Regions from separate parts of the Kitasatospora sp. NPDC051170 genome, predicted to be linked through region 1. Evidence: riboswitches for the same ligand, from Rfam matches in the RefSeq annotation. Region 1 holds a riboswitch; the other holds the start of a gene.
The links. Region 1 has a riboswitch for glycine ahead of gcvP (aminomethyl-transferring glycine dehydrogenase). Riboswitches for the same ligand answer to the same signal wherever they lie in the genome.
Positions count from the first base shown of each region.

Region 2: linked by a shared signal. The riboswitch ahead of gcvT (glycine cleavage system aminomethyltransferase GcvT) and the one ahead of gcvP (aminomethyl-transferring glycine dehydrogenase) in region 1 are both predicted to bind glycine.

Region 1 is NZ_JBITFA010000031.1:11,112-20,869, forward strand. Features, by position in the region: partial or broken gene ACIBCA_RS36625 (DNA polymerase IV) at 1-742, shown strand, start outside; gene ACIBCA_RS36630 (MFS transporter) at 960-2,453, opposite strand; gene ACIBCA_RS36635 (YsnF/AvaK domain-containing protein) at 2,622-3,317, opposite strand; partial or broken gene ACIBCA_RS36640 (PRC-barrel domain-containing protein) at 3,417-3,800, opposite strand; glycine riboswitch at 4,038-4,141, shown strand; gene gcvP (aminomethyl-transferring glycine dehydrogenase) at 4,372-7,272, shown strand; gene ACIBCA_RS36650 (DUF5999 family protein) at 7,446-7,637, opposite strand; gene ACIBCA_RS36655 (hypothetical protein) at 8,067-8,642, opposite strand; gene ACIBCA_RS36660 (glutamate--cysteine ligase) at 9,017-9,758, shown strand, end outside.
Region 2 is NZ_JBITFA010000022.1:55,989-65,746, reverse strand. Features, by position in the region: gene ACIBCA_RS33765 (ABC transporter ATP-binding protein) at 1-428, opposite strand, end outside; gene ACIBCA_RS33760 (ABC transporter permease) at 425-1,435, opposite strand; gene ACIBCA_RS33755 (ABC transporter substrate-binding protein) at 1,552-3,324, opposite strand; gene ACIBCA_RS33750 (ABC transporter permease) at 3,377-4,366, opposite strand; gene ACIBCA_RS33745 (enhanced serine sensitivity protein SseB C-terminal domain-containing protein) at 4,826-5,728, opposite strand; gene ACIBCA_RS33740 (enhanced serine sensitivity protein SseB C-terminal domain-containing protein) at 5,890-6,672, opposite strand; glycine riboswitch at 6,884-6,991, shown strand; gene gcvT (glycine cleavage system aminomethyltransferase GcvT) at 7,222-8,343, shown strand; gene gcvH (glycine cleavage system protein GcvH) at 8,457-8,840, shown strand; gene glyA (serine hydroxymethyltransferase) at 8,926-9,758, shown strand, end outside.

The sequences.
Region 1 (9,758 bases):
GGTGCTGCGGCGGGCGGGGCTGAACACCGTGGCGGAGCTCGCGGAGGCGGGCGAGGCGGAGCTGGTGCAGCTGCTGGGGCGGGCGCACGGCGCCGGGGTCTTCCAGATGTCGACGGGGCTGGACGACCGGCCGGTGGTGCCCGACCAGGACGCCAAGTCCGTCTCGGTGGAGGACACCTTCGAGGTGGACCTGGCGGACCGGGACCGGGTGCTGCGGGAGGTGGAGACGCTGGCGGTGCGCTGTGTGCGGCGGCTGCGGGCGGCGGGGCGCTCGGGGCGGACGGTGGTGCTCAAGGTGCGGCGGTTCGACTTCTCGACGCTGACGCGCTCGGAGACCCTGCGCGGGCCCACGGACGACGAGTCGGTGATCGTGGGGACGGCGCGGCGCCTCGCCGAGCAGGTGGACATCACCGGCGGGGTGCGGCTGCTGGGCGTGGGTGTGTCCCAGCTCGCCGACTACACGCAGGAGGACCTGTTCGCGCAGGCGCTGCGGGAGGAGGCGGCGGAGCACACGGAGGAGGCCGAGGCGGAGGCGGTGGAGGAGGAGGCGCCCGAGGCGGTGGTGCGGCGCTGGCACCCCGGGCAGGACGTGGAACACGCGGAGTTCGGGCCGGGGTGGGTGCAGGGCAGCGGGGTCGGGCGGGTGACCGTGCGGTTCGAGACGCCGTGGAGCGAGCCCGGGCGGGTGCGGACCTTCGCGGTGGACGATCCGGCGCTGGAGCCCTCGCGGGCGCTGCCGTTGCGCCGGCCCGAGGACTCCTCCCAGGGGTGAGGCGTCGGGCGCAGGCCCGAGGACTGCTCAGGCGGTTGGGGCGGGACGCGGAACGGCCCCACCCGGTGGGGAGAACCGGGTGGGGCCGTATTGCGTGCCGGCCGGGGTGCGGTCGCGATGCCCTCACGGGCCGCAGCCGGGCCGGGCCTCCGCGCCCTGTCCCTGGGCGCGGAGGTCGGACGCCTCGTCAGGCGTCGGTCTTGGCCAGCTCGGGGCTGGTGTGCTGCGGGGCCGAGCCGTCGGCGGCGACGGCGGTGGCCGGCTTCGCGGAGCGGATCAGGAACGGGACGGCGCCGGCGACGATGCAGACCACGGCGGCGGCCCAGAACGCGTGCTTGAAGGCGTCCAGGGTGGGCAGCGTCAGCGGGATCTGCGGCGGCAGCTTCATGGTGTCGCCGGTCAGGATGGCGGCCATCACGGCGGTGCCGATGGCGCCGCCGACCGTGCGCAGCACGGAGTTCATGCCGTTGGCGATGCCGCTCTGCTCCACCGGGACGGCGCCGTTGATGTAGGCGGGCATCGCGGAGAAGGCCAGGCCGATGCCGAGGCCGAAGATCGCCGAGGCGGTGTAGATGTCGCCCTCGGCGCTGTGCCGCAGGGCCAGGTAGGCCATGGCGACGGCGCCGAGCACACCACCGGCGACGAGCGGCAGACGCGGGCCGCGGCGGGCGATCAGCAGGGCGCCGAGCGGGGCGGCCACCATCGAGCCGAGGGCCGAGGGCAGCAGCATGATGCCGGCGTGCAGGACGCTCGCGGTGAAGCCGTAGTGGGCGATCTTGTCCGGGGCCTGGGCGAAGTTGCTGATGACCATGAACGAGCCGTACATGCCGAAGCCGATGAGCAGGCCGGACAGGTTGGTGAAGGCCACGGCGGGGCGGGACATCATCTTCATGTCGACCAGCGGGTGCGCGACCTTGGTCTCGATGATCCCCCAGACGAGGGCGACCACGGCGGCCACGGCGAAGAGGCCGAGGGTCTTGGTGGAGGTCCAGCCCCAGTGGTTGCCCTGGCTGACGGCGACGAGCAGGGCGGAGAGCCAGGCGGCGAGGGTGAGCGCGCCGAGCGGGTCGGCGCCGCCCTCCTTGTCGGTCACCGGGTCGGAGGGGACGCGGAAGGCGACCAGGGCGATGGCGAGCAGGCCGAAGGCCAGGCCCATCCAGAAGATCGACTTGTAGTTCCAGTGCTCCAGCAGGAGACCGGTGGCGACCAGGCCGAGGCCGGAGCCGACGCCCATCGAGGCGGAGATGGCGGCGACGCCGCCGGTGACCTTGTGCCGGGGCAGTTCGTCGCGGACGATGCTGATCGCCAGCGGCATCACGCCACCGCCGGCGCCCTGCAGGACGCGGGCGACGACCAGCCAGGTGAAGGAGTGGGTGCCGACCGCCAGCGCCGAGCCCGCGACCAGGCCGACCAGCGAGATCAGCAGCATCGGCTTGCGGCCCCGGAGGTCGCCGAAGCGGCCCAGGAGGGGAGTCAGCACGGCGGCGGAGAGCAGGTTGGCGGTCATCAGCCAGGTGATGTTGGAGCCGGAGACGTCCAGTTCCTTGGCCAGCGAAGGCAGGATCGGGACGACGGCGGTCTGGATCACGCTGAACGACAGCATCGCCAGGATGAGGGCCGGCAGGACCCGGGCGGTGCTCTGCTTCTCGGCCGCGATGGTGGGCTTGAGTGCCTCACTCACGGTTGCTTCCTCCCGTACATAGTGAATGAACTGAAGTAACGATGCCGGGAGATAGTTAAGAGTGTCAAATATCGAGTGGTTAAGCTTTGGCAAAGGAGAACGGCCGGGCCGGTCCCGGCATGCGACAGGGCCCCGGACCGGGTGGTCCGGGGCCCTGGTGGCGAACCGTCAGGACAGGGGCCGCATCGCCGCCGCCGGGCGGGAGCCGTCCACGGCCGGGACGCCCGCGGCCGGGAGGTCGGGGGCGGGGGCTCCGGGGGTGGAGTCCTGGACCTCGACGTGCTCGCGGCGCAGCTCGTCCCGGACGACCTCCTCGTCCGTGTAGCGCTCGACGACCAGCCGGACCCGCTCGATCGGGGCGAGGTACTTGCGGACCACCGGGCGCTCCTCGCGCAGGGTGACCTCCTCCACCGCCTCGGCGATCTCCTTCTCCGTCAGCGAGGCGCGCTCGGCCTCGCTCACCGGCATCCGCTCCACCCGCACGCGTTCGCGCACCACCGGGACGCGGCGCTCGACCTGCTCGCTGGTCACGTACTTGCGCAGCTTCGCGGTGCCCACGGTGTGCCACTCGGTGGTGATCTCCAGCCGCTCCTCGCGGCAGGTGATCTCCAGCGGGCCGCTGGGCGAGGTGGTGGTGGCCGAGGGGGCCTGGCGCTCGGCGGGGACGGGGGTGACGGGCTGCGGCTTGGGCTCGGCCACCGGGGCGGTGGTGGTGGCAGCGGCGGGCGCGGGGGTGCTGAGGGTCCGCACGTTGGCCTCCGGGGCGGTGCTGGTGGTCGTGGTGGTCGTGGTGCTCGACGTCATGGCGCCGGGTGTCATGGCGCCGGGTGTCATGGTGTTCGGCGTCGTGGTGTTCGGCGTCATGGCGCTGGGCGTCGTGGTCGAGGGGGCGGGAGCGGTCGCGAGGGCCGCGGCGGGCTCGGGGGAGTGGAAGGCCCGCGGGGAGGCGGTCGCGGCGGCCGCCGCAGTGGTGCCGAAGTCCAGGTCGGGTTCCGCGGCCAGGCGGGAGGGTTCCGGCGCCGGGTGGCCGTCCACCGGGGTGTCGAGGCCGTAGTAGCGGTAGAGCTGGAGCTCCTGGGCGGGCGACAGGTGCTGGCCCACGCCGAAGTCCGGGGACTCCTTGACCAGCGACTTGTCGTACGGCACCCGCAGTTCGTCGCCCGAGAACTCGCTGGTGGTCAGCGGGACGAAGGCGTCCCGGCCGAAGATGCCCGTCCGGACGGCGGCCCACTCGGGCCGGCCGGTGGCGTCGTCCAGGTACACCTCGTCGACGGTGCCGATCTTGTCTCCGTTGCGGTCGACCGCCTTGTGGCCGATGAGGTCCCGGGGGTCGATGTCGGTCTGCACTCATTCCTCCAGTGCGCTGCGCCTGCGGAACTCCCGCAGGTACGGCGGCCGGAGCGCCCTGACCGTCCGCCTCTTCACACCCAAGGGCATCCGCCGCAGGGGCGCGAGCGGGGTGCGGCCGGACGGGCTGCGCGCTGGGCCGTCCGGGCGATCGCCGATGCCACGCGCGTAGACCATGAGTGACCTGACGCACCCGTGATGGGAGGGCCTCCCGCTGGTACCCTGGGCCCCGACCGCCGAGCCCGCGCGGGAGAGTCCCCGCCAGTGAAAACCGCTGGTAGGGGCGCCGAAGGAGCAACTCCTCCCCGGAATCTCTCAGGCATCCGTACCGTGCGGGATAGGTCACTCTGGAAAGCAGGGCAGGAGCGCCGGCGCGGGAGCCGACACCACCACCCTCACCGACGGTGCAAGCCAGACGCGGCGCCCACAGCGCTGCGTACGGGTGAAGCTCTCAGGTCCCGATGACAGAGGGGGAGGCCCGCCGGGTGCGCCCGCCCGAGGCCGAACCGCTGTCACCAGCGGCTCAGCCGGCCGGCGTGCGTGCCCCCCGGTCCGTGACCAGGAGACCACCATGAACGCCCAGCCGAACGCGGGACGCCCCACCGGCGCCCCGACCCTCACCGAGCTTGAGCTGGCCAGCCCCTTCGAGAACCGTCACATCGGGCCCGATGCGGACGCTCAGGAGAAGATGCTGGCGTCGGTCGGCTACAGCTCGCTGGACGAGCTCGCCGCCACCGCCGTTCCCGAGGCCATCCGTTCCATCACCGGACTGGACCTGCCCGCCGGGCGCTCCGAGGCCCAGGTCCTCGCCGAGCTGCGTGAGCTGGCCGGCCGCAACCAGGTCCTCCAGCCGATGATCGGCCTGGGCTACTACGGCACCTTCACCCCGCCGGTCATCCTGCGCAACGTCATGGAGAACCCGGCCTGGTACACCGCCTACACGCCGTACCAGCCGGAGATCTCCCAGGGCCGCCTGGAGGCGCTGCTCAACTTCCAGACCCTGGTCTCCGACCTGACCGGGCTGCCGACCTCCGGCTCCTCGCTGCTGGACGAGGGCACCGCGGCCGCCGAGGCGATGGCGCTGGCCCGCCGCGTCACCAAGGTCAAGGGCGGCGTCTTCCTGGTCGACGCGGAGACCCTGCCGCAGACCGTCGCGGTGATCAACACCCGGGCCCTGCCGACCGGCGTCGAGGTCGTCGTCGCCGACCTGTCCGAGGGCATCCCGGCCGAGATCGCCGAGCGCGGCGTCTTCGGCGTGCTGCTCCAGTACCCGGGCGCCACCGGCGTCGTGCGCGACCTCGCCCCGGTGATCGAGCAGGCGCACGGCCTGGGCGCGATAGTCGCCGTCGCCGCCGACCTGCTGGCGCTGACCCTGCTCAAGTCCCCGGGCTCGCTGGGCGCCGACATCGCCTGCGGCACCTCGCAGCGCTTCGGCGTGCCGATGGGCTTCGGCGGCCCGCACGCCGGCTACCTGTCGGTGCGCGCCGAGTACGCCCGCTCGCTGCCCGGCCGCCTGGTCGGCGTCTCCGTGGACGCGGACGGCAACCGCGCCTACCGCCTGGCCCTGCAGACCCGCGAGCAGCACATCCGCCGCGAGAAGGCCACCAGCAACATCTGCACCGCCCAGGTGCTGCTCGCCGTCATGGCCTCGATGTACGCCGTCTACCACGGCCCGGACGGCCTGGCGGACATCGCCCGCCGCACCCACCGCTACGCGGCCGCCCTCGCCGAGGGCCTGCGGGCTGGCGGCGTCGAGCTGCTGCACGGCGAGTTCTTCGACACCGTCACCGCCGTCGTCCCGGGCCGCGCCGGCGAGATCGCCGCCGCCGCCCGCGCCCAGGGCATCAACGTCTACCAGGACGGCGAGGACCGGATCTCGGTCTCCACCGACGAGACCACCACCCGTGAGCACCTGGCCGGCGTCTGGGCCGCGTTCGGCGTCCCCGCGGTCGAGGTGGCCGAGGCCGCCGAGACGCTGCCCGCCGCGCTGCTGCGCGAGGATGAGTACCTCACCCACCCGGTCTTCCACAGCCACCGCTCCGAGACCGCCATGCTGCGCTACCTGCGCCGCCTCTCGGACCGCGACTACGCGCTGGACCGCGGCATGATCCCGCTGGGCTCCTGCACCATGAAGCTCAACGCGACCACCGAGATGGAGGCCGTGACCTGGCCGGAGTTCGGCCAGCTGCACCCCTTCGCGCCGATCGACCAGGCCCAGGGCTACCTGACCCTGATCCGTCAGCTGGAGCAGCAGCTCGTCGAGGTCACCGGCTACGACGCCGTCTCGATCCAGCCGAACGCCGGCTCCCAGGGCGAGTTCGCCGGCCTGCTGGCCGTGCGCGCCTACCACCACGCCAACGGTGACGCCCAGCGCGACGTCTGCCTCATCCCGTCCTCGGCGCACGGCACCAACGCCGCCTCCGCGGTGATGGCCGGCATGCGCGTCGTCGTCGTGAAGACCCTGGTCGACGGCGACGTGGACGTCGACGACCTCAAGGCCAAGATCGAGAAGCACCGCGACAACCTCGCCGTGCTGATGGTCACCTACCCGTCGACCCACGGCGTGTACGAGACCCAGATCACCGAGATCTGCGCCCTGGTGCACGAGGCCGGCGGCCAGGTGTACGTGGACGGCGCCAACCTGAACGCCCTGGTCGGCCTCGCCAAGCCGGGCAAGTTCGGCGCGGACGTCTCGCACCTGAACCTGCACAAGACCTTCTGCATCCCGCACGGCGGCGGCGGCCCGGGCGTTGGCCCGGTCGCGGTGCGCGCCCACCTGGCGCCGTACCTGCCCAACCACCCGCTCCAGCCGGAGGCCGGCCCGGCCACCGGCGTCGGCCCGATCTCGGCCGCGCCGTGGGGCTCGGCGGCGATCCTGCCGATCTCCTGGGCGTACGTCCGGCTGATGGGCGGCGAGGGCCTCAAGCGCGCGACCCAGGTCGCCGTGCTGAACGCCAACTACATCGCCAAGCGCCTGGCCCCGCACTTCCCGGTGCTCTACACCGGCCCGGGCGGGCTGGTCGCCCACGAGTGCATCATCGACCTGCGTCCGCTGACGAAGGAGACGGGCGTGACGGTGGACGACATCGCCAAGCGCCTGATCGACTACGGCTTCCACGCGCCGACGATGTCCTTCCCGGTGGCCGGCACGCTGATGATCGAGCCGACCGAGTCCGAGGACCTGCACGAGATCGACCGGTTCTGCGACGCGATGATCGAGATCCGCGGCGAGATCGAGAAGGTCGGCTCGGGCGCGTGGGCGGCCGAGGACAACCCGCTGCGCAACGCCCCGCACACCGCGGCCGAGCTGGCCGACGAGTGGGCGCACGGCTACACGCGGCAGGAGGCCGTCTTCCCGGCGGGCGTCAACCCGGCGGACAAGTACTGGCCGCCGGTGAGCCGGATCGACGGCGCGTACGGCGACCGCAACCTGGTCTGCTCCTGCCCGCCGCTGGACGAGTACGGCGTCTGACCGGCAGGTGCGTGTGAGGCGGGGCCCCGGCGAATCGGTTCGCCGGGGCCCCGCCCGCTTCGCTTCGCGTGGTTTCGCTTCGCTTCCGTAGGGTCGGCGGCTGCTCCGCACTGTTCCTTCGGGCTGTTCCTTCGGGCCGTTCGGTCGGGCCGTTCGGTCGGGCCGCGTCGTGGTCAGGCCGCGTGGGCGACCGGGCGGCGCGGGGCGATCACCCGGCCGTCGGGCAGCAGCTCTCCGGTGTCCTCGAAGAGGACGACGCCGTTGCAGAGCAGGCTCCAGCCCTGCTCCGGGTGGCAGGCCACCGGTACGGCGGCTTCGCGGTCCTCGGACTCGGCCGATGGGCACTCAGGACGGTGCTGGCACATACGCGTACCCTCGCTTCGCTCTGCGATCCTCCCCGTGGAGCGGTCGCCCGGCGAGTGTGTCTCCGGGTGCCGCCGCGGTGGCCGGATTCTGTCCATGTGCCGACCAGGTGTTGACCGGCACTCAAGTGGGTAGGACAGGTGGTCCTTCCACGCTGGTTCCCAGTGTCGGCATCCCGGGACGTGCGCGCAGGGATTTGGTGACATGCGCCACAACTCCCGGGTAGAGATCACCCGTTCAGGTGGTCCGAGGGGGAAAAGACGTACGGGTGGGCCAGGCCTGGCATGGCCCGAAGAGGCCATGCGGAGTAGCCCGAAAGGGTGAGAGGCCGTCCGAGTGGCCGTCGAGCGGGCCTCGATCGGACGTCGAGCGGGCACGGCTGCGGGCCGCCGGGCGGGGTGCCCGGCGGCCCGTGCGGTTGCGTGGTCGGCTCAGGGGGAGCCGAGTAGCAGGGGCCTTGCCGTCAGGGGTGCGCGGGCGAGCAGGGGGAGCAGGTCGGCCGCCGGGTAGGCGCGGTGGGCGGTGACGCCGAGCGGGGCCGGGGCGAGTGGGATCAGCAGGTCGGCGGACGGGTCGGCCTCGGGGCTGTGCAGCCACAGGGCCGTCGCGTACTGGCCGGGGAAGGTCAGTAGCCGGGGCCGGCGCTGGGCGCGGGAGCCCTGGGCGATCTGCCACGCCTGGCGCAGCGCCCGGACCGTCGAGTCGAGGTACGGGCCGGCGGTGAAGTGGGAGAAGGTGTGCCCCTCGGCGCTCTGCACCACCTCCGCGGCGGCGGCCACCTCGGCACCGTCCTTGATCAGGAAGCGCCAGCCCGTGCGGCGGGCGGCGGAGAGTTCGGCCCGGGGGCCGTCCAGGACGTGGACGGCGAGCGGGTGGGCGGGCAGCAGGGGGCCGGTCGGATGGAGCAGCGCGGCGGCGGCCGGTTGGCGCAGCGCGGTCTCCGAGTCGAGCGCCCCCAGGACGGCGCGCAGCGCGCTCGGCGGGGGCTGGGGGGTCTGCAGAGTCATGGCGGGGTCCGCCCTCCGTGCGAGATCGGCGTGCGAGTGCGGCATACCGGCGTGGCGCGGGTGCGTCGGCGTTGACGGGAGCCTGGCCGTGTCCGGTTGTGCAGGATCGCGGTGCCGGCGCTGTCGCCGCCGTCGACGAGGGGCTCGGGGCGGGAACGGGCGACCGGCCGGTGCGCTGTGCGAATACCTTCGAACAGGTGCGCAGGGTGACCTGTTTATCACAGGCGGTGGCCTCGGGCAAGTTGGCAGATTTGGTGAATCCGCGTCAGTTGCCTTGCATTGCAAGCCAGTAGAGCCATTCGGGTATCGATCTTCGAGGTGGGCATGATGCTGTGGCACGGTCGGTCGACGGGTGGTTCAGGAGGAGGGGAACCGTGGGCGAGAAGGTCGTGGCCACACGAGCGGATCTGGCGGACCGGCAGTTGTACCGGCGCAAGCTCCAGGCATGCCAGGACGCGCTCGGGCGGATGCTGAGCGAGAACCGCTTCGACCGGCCCCGCGCCGTGATGGGCCTGGAGATCGAGCTCAACCTGGCCGACGACCAGGGCCTGCCGGTGATGCACAACGCGCAGGTGCTCAGCGCGATCGGCTCCAGCGACTTCCAGACCGAGCTCGGCCGGTTCAACATCGAGGTCAACATCGCGCCGCACCGGCTCTGCGGGCACGTCTTCGAGGACCTGCGCGAGGAGATCGACACGGGCCTGCGCTACGCCGACCGCCGGGCTGCCGAGGCCGGGGCCAGGATCGTCATGGTGGGCATCCTGCCGACCCTGGAGCACGGCCACACCGGGCTGGACGCGATGAGCGGCAACCAGCGCTACAGCCTGCTCAGCGACCAGATCCTGGCCGCCAGGGGCGAGGAGATCGCCCTGGACATCGAGGGGGTCGAGCACCTCCAGCTGGAGTCGATCACCATGGTCGCCGAGGCGGCCGCGACCTCCCTGCAACTGCACCTCCAGGTGACCCCGCAGCGGTTCTCCTCGGTCTGGAACGCCGCCCAGGCGATCTGCGGCCCGCAGCTGGCGCTCGGCGCCAACTCGCCGTTCCTGTTCGGGCGGGAGCTGTGGCGCGAGACCCGCCCGGTGCTCTTCCAGCAGGCCTGCGACACCCGCTCGG
Region 2 (9,758 bases), on a different contig from region 1:
TGGGCGCCGACCGTGTAGTACGGGTGCATCGCGGTCAGCGGGTCCTGGAAGATCATCGCCAGCTCGCGGCCGCGCAGTTGGCGCACCCGGTCCGGTCCGGCGGCGATCAGGTCCTCGCCGGCGAGGCGGATCTCGCCGCTGATCCGGGCCCGCTTGGAGCGGTGCAGGCCCATGATGCCCAGCGAGGTGACGGACTTGCCGGAGCCGGACTCGCCGACGATGCCGAGGGTGCGTCCCTTGTGCAGGTCGAAGCTGACGCCGTCCACCGAGCGGACGAGGCCGTCGTCGGTGTCGAAGTGGATGCGCAGGTCGCGCACCGACAGGAACGGGTCCCCGGCGGGCACGCGCGGCGCGGCGTCGGCGGCGACGGTGTCCGCGGGCTGCGCCGGCTGGTCGGGAGGCGTCGCGGTCTTGTCGAGGTCGGTCACGAGATCCTCACCCGGGGGTCGACGAGGGCGTACAGGAGGTCGACCACGAGGTTGCAGACGACGATGAAGAAGGCGGCGAGCAGCGTGACGCCGAGGATCTTCGGCAGGTCGTTGTCGGCGATCGCCTGGACGGCGAACTGGCCGACGCCCTGGAGCGAGAAGACCTGCTCGGTGATCAGCGCACCACCGAGCAGCAGACCGAGGTCCATGCCGAAGATGGTGATGATGGGCGTGAGCGCGGAGCGCAGCCCGTGCCGGACGACGACCTTGCGCTCGGCCAGGCCCTTGGCCCGGGCGGTGCGGATGTAGTCCTCGCTCATGGTCTCCAGCATCCCGGCCCGGGTGAGGCGGGCGTAGAGCGCGGAGTAGAGGAAGGCCAGCGAGATCCAGGGGAGGATCAGGTTGCGGGCCCAGCTGAGCGGGTCCTCGGTGAAGTCGACGTACTGCAGGTTGTCGAGGATGGGCCACTCGTAGCTGAACAGGGTCAGCAGCAGGGCGCCGGTGAAGAACACGGGCAGCGAGACGCCGGCGAGGGCGACGCCCATGGCGATGCGGTCGAAGATCGAGCGCGGCTTGAGGGCGGAGACGACACCGGCGGCGACGCCGGAGACGAGCCAGATGACGGCCGCGCCGATGGCCAGCGAGATGGTGACCGGGATGCGGCTGGTCATCTCGGGCCAGACCTCGAGGTGGTTCTTGAAGCTGTAGCCGAAGCACGGCACGTTGCAGGTGGCCGGTTCCGGGCCGAACTGGTACTCGGCGCCGGTGAACAGCGCCTTCAGGAAGTTCCAGTACTGGGTGTACAGCGGCTGGTCGAGGCCGAGGTTCTGCTTGACCGCCGCGATCGTCTCGGGTGACGGGTTCTTCCCGATGTACTGGGCGGCCAGCTGGTCGACGGTCTCGCCGGCGAGCCGCGGCAGCAGGAAGAAGATCGCGAAGGTGACCGCGCTGACCACCAGGAGCAGCACCAGGGCCGCGAAGATCCTGCGGATGATGTAGGCAAACACAGTAGGGCGGCTCCGGCGCCCGCCGCCGTCCGGGATCCTCCGGACCGGCGGCGGGCGCCGCTGCCTTCACCTGCCTTCAGGGATGCGGAGCCGTGCTCGTGCTCTCGCTCGGGCTCTTACTTGGTGGTGCCGATGTTCAGGTAGTCGTACTCACCTGAGAAGGCGGGGGTGGAGGCGAGGTTGGTGGCGCTGTCCGGGCGGTACAGGAAGACCTTGAAGTAGGTCAGCGGCACGATCGTGGCCGAGTCCATGACCTTCTTGTCGATCTGGGCGTAGATCTTCTCCCGGGCGGCGCGGTCCGGGTTGACGGCCGCGTCGTCGAGCAGCTTGTTGACGTCGGGGTCGTTCAGCTGCTGGAGGTTGCTGTTGCCGGACGCCTTGATCGCGCGGCCGTCGACGATCTGCTGGAGGAAGCCGTAGCCGGTCGGCCAGTCGGCGCCCCACTGCATCATCATCAGGCCGATGTTGTGGTCCTGGGTGAACTGCGGGGCACCCGCGTTGTCCGTCAGGTACTTGCCCTGCGGGTACTGCTGGATCTCGACGTTGATGTTGAACTTCTTCAGCGCCGCCTGGATGGAGGTGGCCGCCTGGACCTCGGCGGTGCGCTCGGTGCGGGCGCTCAGCACGGTGCTGAAGCCGCCCTCCTTGCCGCACGCCTTGAGGGCGTCCTTGGCCTTGGCCTCGTCACCCTTGTTGTCCTTCGTCTCGAAGGCGTTGAAGTCCTGGTGACCCGGGATGTCCGGCGGGAGGACGGTGTTGGCGATCTGGCCGCGGATCGGGCCGCCGAAGGCGGTCTGGACCGAGACCTTGTCGATCGCGTACTGGACGGCCTTGCGGCAGTCCGCGTTGTCGAAGGGCGCGACCTTGCTGTTGATCGCCACGTAGGTCAGGCGGCCGCCGTAGGCGTTGTCGGTCTTCGCCTTGAGCTTCGGGTCGCGCAGGATCTGCGCCTGGGTCTGCGGGTCGACGCCGCCGCCGACCAGGTCGACCTGGGCGTTGCCGGCCATCAGGTCCTTGTCGATGGTGGCCTGGTCGATGTTCATCTTGAGCACGAGCTTGTCCGCGAGCTGCTTGCGGATCGGGTCGCTGCCCGCGCTCCAGTTCTCGTTCGGCACCAGGACGGCCTGCTTGCCGTCCTCGTACGTCTGGAACTTGTAGCTGCCCGAGGAGATCACGTGCTTGACGTAGTCGGAGCCCGTGTCCTTGGCCTGCGGGACGGGGGCGGTCTGCGGGGCGCTGACCAGGTAGTCGAAGTCCGCGAACGCGTGCTTCAGGTGGAAGACCACCGTCGTGTCGTCGGGGGTCTCGATCGACTTGAGACCGCCCTCCTTGTCCTTGTACGGACCGGCGTACGGCGTGTCGTTGTCGACCAGCAGCTCCTTGAAGTACGTCGGGCCGTTGGAGTTCACGTCCGGCGCGAAGTTGGAGCGCTCGACGGCGTACTTGACGTCCTTCGAGGTGATCGGGGTGCCGTCCTCGTACTTCAGGCCGGCGCGCAGCTTGTACGTCCAGGTCAGGCCGTCCGGGCTCGGCTGCCCGAGGGACTCGGCCAGGTCGGGGACGAGCTTGTTGCCCGCCTCGCCCGCGGCCGGGTTGAAGGTGGTGAGCGGACGCGCGTACAGCCGCGAGAAGTTGTAGATGTAGGCGTAGTACGTGTTGCCCGGGTCGAGCGAGTCCGGGGTGCCCTTCATCTCGAAGGTGACCGTCCCGCCCTTCTTGTCCGAGACGTTGACGATGTTCTTGGTGGCGGCGTTCTCGCCGGCGCTCGAGTCGTTGGAGCCGGCCGAGGCGGACGAGGAGCCGCCCTTGGAGCTCGAGCCGCAGCCGGTGACGACCAGGACCGCGGCGGCGGCCGCGGCGGTCAGCGCGACGGTACGTGTCCTACGCATGGGTGAGATCAACCCCTTGAGGATGTGGAGGAAGGAGGATTCTGACGGGACGTCAGTTGCTCTTGGGATCGAGGGCGTCGCGGAGCCCGTCGCCGAGAAGGTTGAACGCGAGCACGGTGATGAAGATCGCCATACCGGGCACCACCATGTACTGGGGGTCCACCTGGTAGAACTGGATGGCGTCGCGGAGCATCCCGCCCCAGGAGGCCTGCGGCGGCTGGATGCCGACGCCGAGGTAGCTGAGGCCGGCCTCGAAGAGGATGTTGGTCGGGATCAGCAGGGTCGAGTAGACCAGGATCGGACCGACCAGGTTCGGCAGCAGCTCCTTGAACAGGATGAACGGGCCGCGGGCGCCGAGGCTGCGGGCCGCGTGGACGAACTCCCGCTCGCGCAGCGAGAGCGTCTGGCCGCGCACGATCCGGCCCATGTAGGGCCAGTTGAAGAAGCCGATCACGAAGATCAGCACCGCCATGTGCATCGGCAGGCCGTGCAGGCCGAAGGCTCCGCCCTGCAGCGAGGCCGAGATGGCGATCGCGAACAGCAGCAGCGGGAACGCCAGGAAGATGTCCATCAGCCGGCTGATCAGGGTGTCGACCCAGCCGCCGTAGTAGCCCGCCACGACGCCGAGGACGGTGCCGATGGTGTTGGAGAGCACGGTCGCGCCGAAGGCGACCAGCAGCGAGACCCAGGAGCCCTCGATGACGCGGGAGAGCAGGTCGCGGCCCTGGACGGTGTCGACGCCGAGCGGGTGGTCCGCGCTCATGCCGCCCCAGTCACCGAACGGGATGCCACCGAGGTCGGCGTCCAGGAGGTCCTGGTGGAGGGCGTCGGGGTCGAGCCCGAACAGCCCCTCGATCGGCTTGGCCAGCAGGGCGAGGGTGATCAGCAGGATCACCACGATGCCACCGGCGACGGCGGCCTTGTCCCGCTTGAAGCGGGTCCAGGCGATGCGGCCGAGGGAGCGGCCCTCGATCTTCTTGGCCGGGTCCGCGGAGGCCTGGGCCTCCGGTTCGTTCCCGGCGGTTGCTACGGGTGCGGTCATGGTCAGTTGGTCCCCTCGCCGACGGTGGCCGGCCCACGGGCGCCGGTCGCCGGGGGTCGGCGGTACGGCTGGCAGCGGACGTGCGGAGGTGCGTATGAGAACGAGTGCGCGCGGCCCTGGGCCGTGCGCGGGGTACTGCCACCACGCGGGATGGGCATCGCGTGGATCGAGCGGTCGGCGTGCGCGTTCACCTTCGTGGGGTTACCAGTTCGCGCTGTGCTTTGCGTTGTGCGCAGAACTCTCTGTCATCCGAACTGGCTTGCGCCAGCCCTGCCAGGCGAGAGATGCCCAACTGTGATCTGTGCGCATGCACCTCCCGGGCTCGCGGCATATCCCTCTTCACACGGCTGTAACAGCCATGTCAAGATGCCCCGGAAGCCCGTCCGGAAACTCGCCCGGAAAACGCCGAAGCCGACCTGACGGTGGATCAGGTCGGCTTCTTCGCCGTCGTTCCGGCGATCAGCGCGCCGGGTAACCCGGCCAGGCCCCGGAGGGCGGCTGCCCGTGCCAGCCACCGGTCGGCGGCTGGGGCTGCGGGTAGGAACCGTACGGGCCCGCGGGCCGCTGCGGGTACACCGGCGGCCGTCCGGCCTCCCGGTCGTAGAACGGCCGGGCGTTGGCACGCATCCACAGCGCCACCGGGTCGTACTCGTCCGCCATCGCCACCGTGGACACCGCCAGCCCCTCCGGGGCCACCGCGATCGCCCGCTGCATCAGCGCGCGCACCGCCTCCACCGCCGGCGGCGAGCTCTCGTACAGCTCCAGCCCGATCGCCAGGTACGGCTCCCCCACCGAGGGCTGCACCCAGGCCCGGCGCAGCGCCCGTACGGCGCGCACCTCGATGGCCTGGCGCTCCAGCAGCGCGAAGAACTGCTGGGCGTTGACCTGCGGCTCGCCCAGCTTCAGCGGCCCGGCCGGCAGCCGGTCCAGCCCGGCGGCGATCCGCCGCAGGTCCGCCCAGGGCACGCCGACACCGCCGCCGGGGGCGTGCGGGTTCAGCCACAGGCCCCAGCGCGTCCGGTACAGCGAGGCGGCGATCTCCCGCCCGGAGATCACCTCGTGGGCCCGCGTCCAGCCCGAGGCCGTCAGCTGCTCGGGGGAGGTGACGGCCGGCGCGTAGCCGTGGCCGCTGATCTCCATGTTCCCGTACTGGGCGTCGGGGCTGCCCGGCGTGCCGTGCCACAGCAGCATCCAGACCTGGCCCGCGGCCAGGGCGTGCAGCAGCTGCTCGTACGCCTCGTAACGCTCCGGTGCGACCTCGCGCAGGGCGCGCTCCAACGCGCCCGGGTCCGCCCCGGCGCGCCCGGCCGATGGCTGGCCCCAGGGCCCCGGTCCACCGCCCGCTCCCGCTCCCGCACTCATGCGCCCACCTCGCCGCGCCTCTTTCGCTCATCCCGCCGGCCGTCAGCCGTCTGCACGCACCCTATGGCGCGGCAGAGGGCCACCGCCACGGCGACGTGCCTTCGACAGAACACTGCCCGGGAACCCGGCTCACACCCGGCTCACACCGTCCTCGCGCCCGGTCACGCCCGCGCGTAGAACGGCATCACCCGGGTGAGCAGCCACTCGACCACCGGGTCGTCGGCGAGGTCGAGCAGCACGAGGTGGACGCCACCGGGCAGCGGCGCGGTTCCCAGCGCCCGGCCGAGCGCCTCGTTCACCGCCGCCGGGTCCGCGGGGGCCGCCTGGTCCAGCTGGACGCCCACGAACATCACGGTCGCCTCGCCCTCGATGCTCGCCAGCGCCCGGCGCGCGGTCAACACCCCGGGCAGGGCCGCCAGTTCGGCCCGGCAGGCGGCGAGGAAGTACTCCGGGTCCTCCCCCGGCACGGGCTCGCGCAGCGCGACCCGCCCGCCGGTGGGCGCCTCCGGGTGCTCCCACCTGTCCTCCCGGGGCCCGCGGCGCAGCTCGGCCACCCCCTGCGGGGGCACCGGGATGCCCACCGCAGCCTCCGGATTGACGGCGATCCCCACGCCCAGCGGCAGCCCCCGGGCGAACTCCCAGACCGGCGCGACCGCGAAGGCCATCCCCGGCGCCTGCTGCAGGAACACCTCCTGCGAGGAGAAGACGGGCACGTACGGGTCCCCGCCCAGCTCGATCGTCGGCAGGTCCAGCCCCTGCCCCCGCGGGTCTCCCCCGGCGGGCAGCGGGATCCACACCTGGCTGCGGCCCAGCACCTCGAACACCCGGGGCGTCGCCCCCGGATCGCCCAGCGCGGCGGTCAGCACCTGCTCCAGCTCGTTGGCCGGCCACGCGCCCCCGGTCGGCGCCGCCTCCGGGCCGCCCCACCCCTGCTGCTGCTCCACGGGTATCCCATCCGCCGCCGTACCGCCGGCCGCCCTGTGCCGCACCGACGCGCAGCAGTTTAGGGCCAGTTCGGGGACGGGCCCTGAGGCCCTTGTTCGGGAGGCCAGGCCGGTGTGACGAGGTCCCCTCTCCCTTGAATGCCACGGACGTGCCATGATGTCCGCGTCCGACGGCATGCGCCGCGGGCCCCACAACTCCACACCGGCCGCTCGAACCCGTGCGGGAGAGCCCGGAGTGCCGCCCTCGACGCGGTACGGCCGGCGCCGAAGGAGCAAGTCCTCCCCGGAATCTCTCAGGCCCCCCTACCGCACGGGTTAGGCACATCTGGAAAGCGGCGTACGGCCCCGGTCGTGCGCCCACCCACGGTGCAAGCCGCCATGCCGTGCCCGAAGCTGGTTTCGGGCAGGTGTGCGGTGAAGCTCTCAGGTCCGACGACAGATGGGGAGACCCACGCCGCCGCATGCCCGCGCGCAGGGTCGGTCCCGAGCGGGCCCCGGTCCGGCGCGCGCACCCTGAGTGCCCCTGCCCCGACCGAGGAGTTCCTGGCCATGTCGTCCCTCCGCCTGACCGCGCTCGACGCGCTGCACCGCAGCCTCGGCGCCACCATGACCGACTTCGCCGGCTGGGACATGCCGCTGCGCTACGGCAGCGAGCGCGAGGAGCACCTCGCCGTCCGCACCAAGGCCGGTCTGTTCGACCTCTCGCACATGGGCGAGATCACCGTCACCGGCCCGCAGGCCGGCGAGATGCTCGACCACGCCCTGGTCGGCTTCGTCTCCGCCCTCGGCGTGCTGCGCGCCCGCTACACCATGATCTGCGCCGAGAACGGCGGCATCCTGGACGACCTGATCGTCTACCGCCTGCGCGAGGACGCCTTCCTGGTCGTCGCCAACGCCTCCAACGCCCAGCTGGTCCTCGACGAGCTGATCGCCCGCGCCAAGGGGTTCGACGCCGTCGTCACCGACGACCGCGACACCTACGCCCTGATCGCCGTCCAAGGCCCGGAGGCCACCGCGATCCTGGCCGACACCACGGACGCCGACCTGCCCGGCCTCAAGTACTACGCGATCCTCCCGGCCCAGGTCGCCGGCCGCGAGGTGCTCCTGGCCCGCACCGGCTACACCGGCGAGGACGGCTTCGAGATCTTCTGTGCCCCGGCCGACGCCGAGGCGATCTGGCAGGCGCTGACCGGCGCCGGGGAGGGCCGCGGGCTCGTCCCGTGCGGCCTGTCCTGCCGCGACACGCTGCGCCTGGAGGCCGGCATGCCGCTGTACGGGCACGAGCTCTCCACCGACCTCACCCCGTTCGACGCGGGCCTGGGCCGGGTCGTCCGCTTCGACAAGACCACCAACGACGGCGCCTTCGTCGGCCGCGCCGCCCTGGAGCGGGCCGCCGCCGCGGCCGAGACCAACCCGCCGAGGATCCTGGTCGGCCTGGTCTCCGAGGGCAAGCGCGTGCCGCGCGCCGAGTACACCGTGGTGTCCACCGAGGGCGCCCCGATCGGCCGGATCACCTCCGGCTCGCCGTCCCCGACGCTCGGCAAGCCGATCGCCATGGCGTACGTCGACGCCGCCCACGCCACCCCCGGCACCACCGTCGCGGTGGACGTGCGCGGCAAGCACGAGCCGGTCCAGGTCGTGGCGCTGCCCTTCTACAAGCGCACCCGCTGACCCGCGCGCTTCCCGCCGCGCTTCCCCCGCGTTTCCCCCATCACCGCACGTCGCAGCCGCCCCGGTGACGGCCCGCGTCGTCGTACCCGCTTCGCATCCTGGAGAATGACGCCATGAGCAGCAAGAACCCCCAGCACCTGAAGTACACCAAGGAGCACGAGTGGCTGAGCATCGCCGAGGACGGTGTCTCCACGATCGGCATCACCAAGCACGCCGCCGACGCCCTCGGTGACATCGTCTACGTGCAGCTGCCCGAGGTGGGCGACACGGTGACCGCCGGCGAGACCTGCGGCGAGCTGGAGTCCACCAAGTCGGTCAGCGACCTGTACTCCCCGGTGTCCGGCGAGGTCGTCGAGGTCAACCAGGACGTCCTGGACGACAACGCGCTGGTCAACGGTGCCCCGTTCGAGGGCGGCTGGCTGTTCAAGGTCCGCGTCGAGGACACCGACGAGCTGCTCAGCGCCGAAGAGTACGACGCGCTCACCCACGCCGGCTGACGCCCGCGTGACCCGGGTGGGCCTTGACGGCGAGGCCCACCCACCACCGTCCCCCTCGCTCTCCTCCTCCCGGGAAGACCACACCATGACGGTTCTGAACCAGTCCCTGCACGCCCTCGACCCGGAGATCGCCGCCGCGGTCGACGCCGAGTTGCACCGCCAGCAGACCACCCTGGAGATGATCGCCTCCGAGAACTTCGCCCCGGTGGCGGTCATGGAGGCCCAGGGCTCGGTGCTCACCAACAAGTACGCCGAGGGCTACCCCGGCCGCCGCTACTACGGTGGCTGCGAGCACGTCGACGTGGTCGAGCAGATCGCGATCGACCGGATCAAGGCCCTGTTCGGCGCCGAGCACGCCAACGTCCAGCCGCACTCGGGCGCGCAGGCCAACGCCGCCGCCATGTTCGCGCTGATCCAGCCGGGCGACACCATCCTGGGCCTGAACCTGGCCCACGGCGGTCACCTGACCCACGGCATGAAGATCAACTTCTCCGGCAAGCTCTACAACGTGGTCGCGTACCACGTGGACGACAAGACCGGCCAGGTCGACATGGCCGAGGTCGAGCGCCTCGCCAAGGAGCACCAGCCGAAGCTGATCATCGCCGGCTGGTCCGCCTACCCGCGCCAGCTGGACTTCGCCGAGTTCCGCCGCGTCGCGGACGAGGTCGGCGCGCTGCTGATGGTCGACATGGCCCACTTCGCGGGCCTCGTCGCCGCGGGCCTGCACCCCAACCCGGTGCCGTACGCGGACGTGGTCACCACCACCACCCACAAGACCCTGGGCGGCCCGCGCGGCGGCGTGATCCTGTCCAAGGCCGAGTTCGCCAAGAAGATCAACTCCGCGGTCTTCCCCGGCCAGCAGGGCGGCCCGCTGGAGCACGTCATCGCGGGCAAGGCGGTCGCCTTCAAGGTCGCCGC